Regions from separate parts of the Serratia aquatilis genome, predicted to be linked through region 3. Evidence: predicted binding sites of a transcription regulator. Region 3 holds the regulator's gene; each other region holds the start of a gene.
The links. Region 3 encodes PurR, which represses purine synthesis genes. Its sites were predicted from a motif close to CANGCAAACGTTTGCNTG; they were not measured.
Positions count from the first base shown of each region.

Region 1: the regulator PurR is predicted to act here: its motif matches at 1,118-1,135, upstream of carA (glutamine-hydrolyzing carbamoyl-phosphate synthase small subunit).
Region 2: the regulator PurR is predicted to act here: its motif matches at 1,035-1,052, upstream of SAQUA_RS24265 (NCS2 family protein).

Region 1 covers NZ_CP173186.1:4,371,980-4,374,259, reverse strand. The annotation lists gene dapB (4-hydroxy-tetrahydrodipicolinate reductase) at 68-889, shown strand; gene carA (glutamine-hydrolyzing carbamoyl-phosphate synthase small subunit) at 1,359-2,280, shown strand, end outside.
Region 2 covers NZ_CP173186.1:5,337,213-5,339,492, reverse strand. The annotation lists gene SAQUA_RS24265 (NCS2 family protein) at 1-982, opposite strand, end outside; gene gltS (sodium/glutamate symporter) at 1,275-2,280, shown strand, end outside.
Region 3 covers NZ_CP173186.1:2,732,274-2,734,553, forward strand. The annotation lists gene SAQUA_RS12285 (YnhF family membrane protein) at 2-91, opposite strand; gene purR (HTH-type transcriptional repressor PurR) at 413-1,438, shown strand; gene punR (DNA-binding transcriptional activator PunR) at 1,435-2,280, opposite strand, start outside.

The DNA.
Region 1 (2,280 bases), 1.6 Mb from region 3:
ATTAGGTGAGGAAGTTACTCTGCACCAATAGCCGAGGATTGGCTTCTGACCAATAAGAGAGATAAGCATGACAGATTCACAGATCCGCATTGCAATTGCGGGGGCCGGTGGCCGTATGGGGCGCCAACTCATCCAGGCCGTGCAGCAGGCGCAAGGTGTGGTATTGGGGGCAGCACTAGAGCGCCCAGGCTCAAGCTTGGTGGGTACCGAGGCTGGGGAACTGGCCGGTGTTGGTGCGCTGGGGATAACCGTCAGCGATAGCCTGGATAACGTGGCCAGTGATTTCGATATCCTGATCGATTTCACCCGTCCTGAGGGCACTTTAGCCCATCTGGCATTCTGCGTGGCACATAAGAAAGGCATGATCATTGGCACCACCGGTTTTGACGATGCGGGTAAAGCGACGATCCAGGCTGCGGCACAACAGATTGGTATCGTATTTGCTGCCAACTTTAGCGTTGGTGTTAACGTAGTGCTCAAACTGCTAGAAAAAGCCGCCAAGGTCATGGGCGATTATACCGATATCGAAATTATCGAAGCACATCACCGCCACAAGGTTGATGCCCCTTCTGGCACGGCTCTGGCTATGGGCGAAGCGATTGCTGGTGCGTTAGGCCGTGATTTAAAAGAGTGCGGGGTTTACCAACGTGTAGGTTACACCGGTGAGCGCGATCCTAAGAGTATCGGTTTTGCCACCATCCGCGCAGGGGATATTGTGGGTGAACATACCGCTATGTTTGCAGATATTGGCGAGCGAGTGGAAATTACTCACAAAGCATCGAGCCGTATGACTTTTGCCAATGGCGCGGTACGTGCCGCTGTCTGGATGTCAAAGCAGCAAAAAGGGCTGTTTGATATGCGAGATGTGCTTGGTTTAGAACAGTTATAGTGATCTTGATGCCAATATGATGTGGTGAAATTGGTCATAATACTATGATAATAGGGTGATAATTTTATTACCCTTTTTTTTAACCATGAAAATATTGGTTACGAATTGATATTTTGCTGAGTACTGCGTTTTTTATGGTTACCTCTCTATTTTTCCTATCTGAAAGCTATTTTTTGTTTGAGGTCGGCCGATTTTAGCTGTTTTAAGCATTTTTTTCTGTCATTGTGCCTCGCAACCGTTTACCAAGCCAAGTTTCTATATGTTTTTATGGCTGTGAAGCCAGTTTGAACCTAAGGGCGGCAAAATTGTGATAAAAAATTGTGCTTTGTGTAGACAAACGTAGCACTCATCATTAAAATGCGCCCAATTTGCCAAAAATTAGCCTTGAGGGCGGTTTTTGCATTGATTTAGATCGCGATTTCTGAATTAATATGCAAATATTGTGATTTATTATTCCTCGGAGGGTGTTTTGAATAAGTCAGCGCTATTGGTTCTGGAAGACGGAACCCAATTCCACGGTCGGGCCATTGGGGCGCAAGGTACGGCAGTGGGGGAAGTGGTCTTCAATACGTCGATGACCGGCTATCAAGAAATCCTCACTGATCCTTCCTACTCCCGCCAGATCGTTACTCTTACTTATCCCCATATTGGCAATGTCGGCACCAATGCTTCCGACGAAGAATCCTCCGCTGTTCATGCTCAAGGCCTTGTCATCCGCGATCTTCCTCTGATTGCCAGCAACTACCGCAACGAAGAAGGGCTATCGGAATACCTCAAGCGCAATAACATTGTGGCGATTGCCGATATCGATACCCGCAAATTGACGCGTCTATTGCGTGAGAAAGGTGCACAAAATGGCTGCATCATTGCGGGTGATGTGACCGATGCCGAACTGGCGCTGCAAAAAGCGCGAGCGTTCCCCGGCCTGAAAGGGATGGATCTGGCCAAAGAGGTCACCACCAAAGAAGCCTACACTTGGCAACAGGGGAGTTGGACTCTGGAAGGCGACTTACCTCAGGCTAAAACTGCAGGCGAATTGCCCTACCATGTGGTGGCTTACGATTTCGGTGCGAAGCGCAATATCCTGCGTATGCTGGTGGATCGTGGTTGCCGTCTGACCGTCGTGCCTGCACAAACCTCTGCGGAAGAGGTTTTGAAAATGGCCCCGGACGGTATCTTCCTCTCCAATGGCCCTGGCGATCCGGAGCCCTGTGACTACGCAATTACCGCTATCAAACAGTTCCTGGCAACGGATATTCCGGTATTCGGTATCTGCCTGGGCCACCAACTGCTGGCACTGGCCAGTGGTGCGAAAACCATGAAAATGAAGCTTGGTCACCACGGCGGTAACCATCCGGTAAAAGATCTGGATAACAATACCGTGATGATCA
Region 2 (2,280 bases), 2.6 Mb from region 3:
TGAATACGGCGGATAGCATAGAGTTCAGACCATTCGCCAGTACGCCGCCCTTAAGACGGCGCATATATAGAGGCCCACTGACGGGTTGCTCTGATACGTCGGAAGTGGCGGTGATATCACCGATGGTTTCCAGCGAGGTCACCATAAAGATTAGCATCAGCGGCAGCAGTAAGTTCCAATCGAAACCCAGGCCGTAATACAGCGGGGTAGGGATCGTGATGGCACTCTGGGTGACCGGCTGAGTTTCCGGCAACATGCCCATTGCCCAAGCCAGCAGATAGCCTACGGCCATGGCAATCACCAGCGACGCAACCCGTAGGTATGGGTTGCGCTGGCGGTTAAGTAAAATGATGACCACCAGAACCGCACCTGCCAGCAACAGATTTTTGGGTTCGCCAAAAGTATGATCGTTCATGGCCGCATAGCCGCCACCAATAGAGGTGAGCCCTACTTGAATCAGAGACAGGCCAATGATCATCACCACAATACCGGACACCAGTGGTGTGATAATGCGGCGCGCCAAATGAAGCACACGTGACAGCAGGATTTCAGTACAAGAAGCCACCATCAATGTGCCAAACAGCGCTGCCATCATGGTCGGCACGTCAGCCCCACCGTTCTTCAACGCCAACCCGCCCATAATCAGCGGGGAAACAAAGTTGAAGCTGGTTCCCTGAATAGACAGCAAACCCGAACCCACCGGCCCCCAGGTCTTGATTTGTAGAATGGAGGCTAGGCCAGAAGCAAACAGCGACATGCTGATGATATGTTGCGTATCTTGTGCAGGCAAACCCAGCGCCTGGCAAATCAGCAGTGCAGGGGTGATCACGGCAACAAACATAGCCAACAGATGCTGGCTGGCGGCAAATAGCGTTTGTGGCAGCGGTGGGCGATCTTCCAGGCGATAAATCAGTTCACTGTTGCGCGGGGCTGTTGCTGATGCTTTTTCTATGGCATCGAGCTCGGCAGATTGAGTGGACATGGTGCGGTGTTCCCTAAGCGGCAAAGAGGGCATTTTAATGATCTGATTCACAAAAGCAAACGGTTGCGCGCTAATATTTTTACCGAAGAGGGCTTTATAAAGAATACGCTTTTTTAAATTTTCACCATTAATATTAGCTGGTTATGCCATCTACCACATCTTGTTTACACGAGTGTTCTGCTAGCGGTCAATCAAGGTACTTCCTGAGACTCGCGTACGGGTAAACTCAAAGCCCTATCAGATTTATGGTTTATAATTAATTACATATTGATTCTGAAACGGGGTACTAGAGATGTTCCATCTCGACGCTTATGGCACTTTAGTCGCTGCTACGTTGGTTTTACTTGTTGGTAATAAAGGTATACGCACCATTCCTTTGCTGAAAAAATATACTATTCCTGCCCCGGTTGCGGGTGGTCTACTGGTGGCATTGCTGCTGTTGGTGCTGAAGAAAACCGTCAACTGGGAAATCAGCTTTGATATGTCACTCCGAGACCCCCTGATGCTGGCTTTTTTTGCCACTATCGGTCTGAATGCTAACCTGGCGCGTTTACGCGCAGGGGGCAAAGCACTGTTTATATTCCTGTTTGTAGTGTTAGGGTTGCTGGTGGTGCAAAACGCCATTGGGATCGCCATGGCGAAAATGCTGGGGCTGGATCCTCTGATGGGGCTGATCGCTGGCTCGATCACGCTTTCCGGAGGTCATGGTACTGGTGCCGCCTGGAGCAAAGTGTTTATCGAGCGTTATGGTTTTGAGAATGCGACTGAAGTTGCCATAGCCTGTGCCACTTTTGGTCTGGTTTTAGGAGGGCTGATTGGTGGCCCAGTGGCACGCTATCTGGTGAAACACTCTTCAACCCCGGAGGGTACGCCTGAAGACAGTGTACAGCCGAGCGGTTTTGAAAAACCGGAAAGTGGCCGCCTGATCACCTCACTGGTCATGGTAGAAACTATTGCCATGATCGCCATCTGCTTAAGTGCCGGCCAATTTATCGCAGGATTACTGAACGGCACCGCGTTCGAATTACCTATCTTCGTTTGCGTGCTGTTTGTCGGGGTGATCCTTAGCAATACGCTCTCGGTTACCGGTTTTTACACCGTTTTTGAACGAGCGGTTTCAGTGTTGGGAAACGTCAGCCTGTCGCTGTTTCTGGCGATGGCGCTGATGAGCCTGCGCCTGTGGGAACTGGCTTCTCTGGCACTGCCGATGCTGGCTATTCTGGCTGTTCAGACGTTGGTGATGGCGCTGTATGCGATCTTTGTGACTTACCGCGTCATGGGGAAAAACTATGATGCTG
Region 3 (2,280 bases):
ATCAGTTCAATGCCGCGATAAAGCCAAAAACAATAATCACTGCCAGTGCGCTGACCGTGGTGAGCAATGACATTTTTAAATTCGTATCCATATCGTAATTCCCTCTCAGATTAGTGTTCTCAAGCATAAAAGCCACACGATTAATGCGTCAAATCATTTTCACACAGTTCGTGATTAAAATCTTGTTATCATTTCCCGACTTATAATACCGATTAGCTCTTCCACTTTTCTTCATTATGCGACAAAATCCGCAATTCACTACTGCGTACCAAAATGCCCCTCCTGTTAAAGCGGCTTACGACTTCAGCACTAAAAACTCAGTTTTCGCTTATCTGGGGAAAGTTCTACGCAGGCAAACGATTAACATCATACTTACATGCCGTAACATGTAGGTTCAGGAGTTATTTTTTACATGGCAACGATTAAAGATGTGGCCAAACGCGCTGGCGTTTCAACCACCACCGTTTCGCACGTCATCAATAAAACGCGTTTCGTCGCCGAAGAAACAAAAGCGGCCGTTTGGGCAGCAATTAAGGAACTTCACTATTCACCCAGCGCCGTTGCCCGTAGCCTGAAAGTCAACCACACCAAATCGATCGGTCTGCTTGCAACATCAAGTGAAGCGCCCTATTTTGCAGAGGTGATCGAAGCTGTTGAAAACAGTTGTTATAGTAAAGGTTATACGCTGATCTTGTGCAACTCACATAATAACCTTGATAAACAACAGGCCTATCTGGCGATGTTGGCGCAAAAGCGTGTCGATGGTCTGCTGGTCATGTGCTCGGAATATCCGGAAAAGCTGTTAGGCATGTTGGAGGATTACCGCAATATTCCCATGGTAGTGATGGACTGGGGCGCAGCTCGTGGTGATTTCACCGATACCATTATCGATAATGCGTTTGAGGGAGGCTATCTGGCAGGGCGTTACCTGATTGAACGCGGTCATCGCGATATCGGTGCCATTCCAGGCCAGCTCGCGCGTAATACCGGGGGTGGGCGCCATCAAGGCTTCTTGAAAGCAATGCAGGAAGCCAATATCGACATCCGTGAAGAATGGATCGTTCAAGGCGATTTTGAACCTGAATCCGGTTACAAAGCGATGCACAAAATCCTGTCGCAGAAACATCGTCCTACTGCCATCTTTTGCGGTGGTGACATCATGGCAATGGGGGCTATCTGCGCTGCAGACGAATTGGGGCTTCGCGTACCGCAAGATATCTCAGTGATCGGCTACGATAACGTCCGCAACGCACGCTATTTTACCCCTGCGTTAACTACCATCCATCAGCCTAAAGAGCGTCTGGGAGAGATGGCCTTTACTATGCTACTGGATCGCATCATCAGTAAACGCGAAGAATCTCAGGTTATTGAAGTACATCCAAAACTTATTGAACGCCGTTCGGTAGCCGATGGACCTTTCATCGATTATCGCCGCTAACCGTTATTACCGGGAGCCTCTGGGTTACCCGGTATTTTTTCGCTCAACCACTCCTGATTGAGTGTTTCACTGTCTCCCAGATAATCTATTAGCCAAGCCATTACGGGTGACTGCGCATTTTGCTGCCACGTGAGACAACAGGCACTGGGAGGAAATGGCTCGAGCAGTTGCAGAACAACCAGTTCACCGCTTTGTACCAATGGCAGGACTCGATGCGCAGGTGCCATTCCTACGCACAGCCCATTACGCAGACAATCCACAGCAGACACCCAATCCGGCACGGTGAGACGCCGCTGGTTATCCAGTGCCCAGGTTACACGCTTCGGCAAATTTCGTGACGTATCCTCTAGCAAGAGTGAAGGATATGGCCGTAGCTGATCGTTTCTCAGTCGTCCTTCTAGACGAGCCAAAGGATGGGTTGCATTTACTACACACAACCAGTCCATAAACCCCATGTCGCGGAAAGCGAAACCGCCACCTACCGGCACAGCACTTGTTGCACCAATGGCCATCTCAGCGCGCCCGTCAACCAGGGCATCCCACACGCCGTTGAACACTTCTGGCTGGACAATTAACTCCACATCAGGGAAATGACGATAAAAATCGATGATTAATTGACGACTACGCCGTGGTTTGACAATAAGATCGACCGCAATCCTTAACTGCCCACGCCAACCATTAGCAACTTGCTGGCACTGTCGCCGAGTATCAAGCATTTTTTTGATAACAATCCGTGCTTCCTTGATAAAAAGGGCTCCGGCGGGAGTCAGTGCCACATCGCGATGGCGCCGCTCAAACAGTGGCACGGCCAGCCATTGTTCCAACTGCCGCACCGTGTAGCT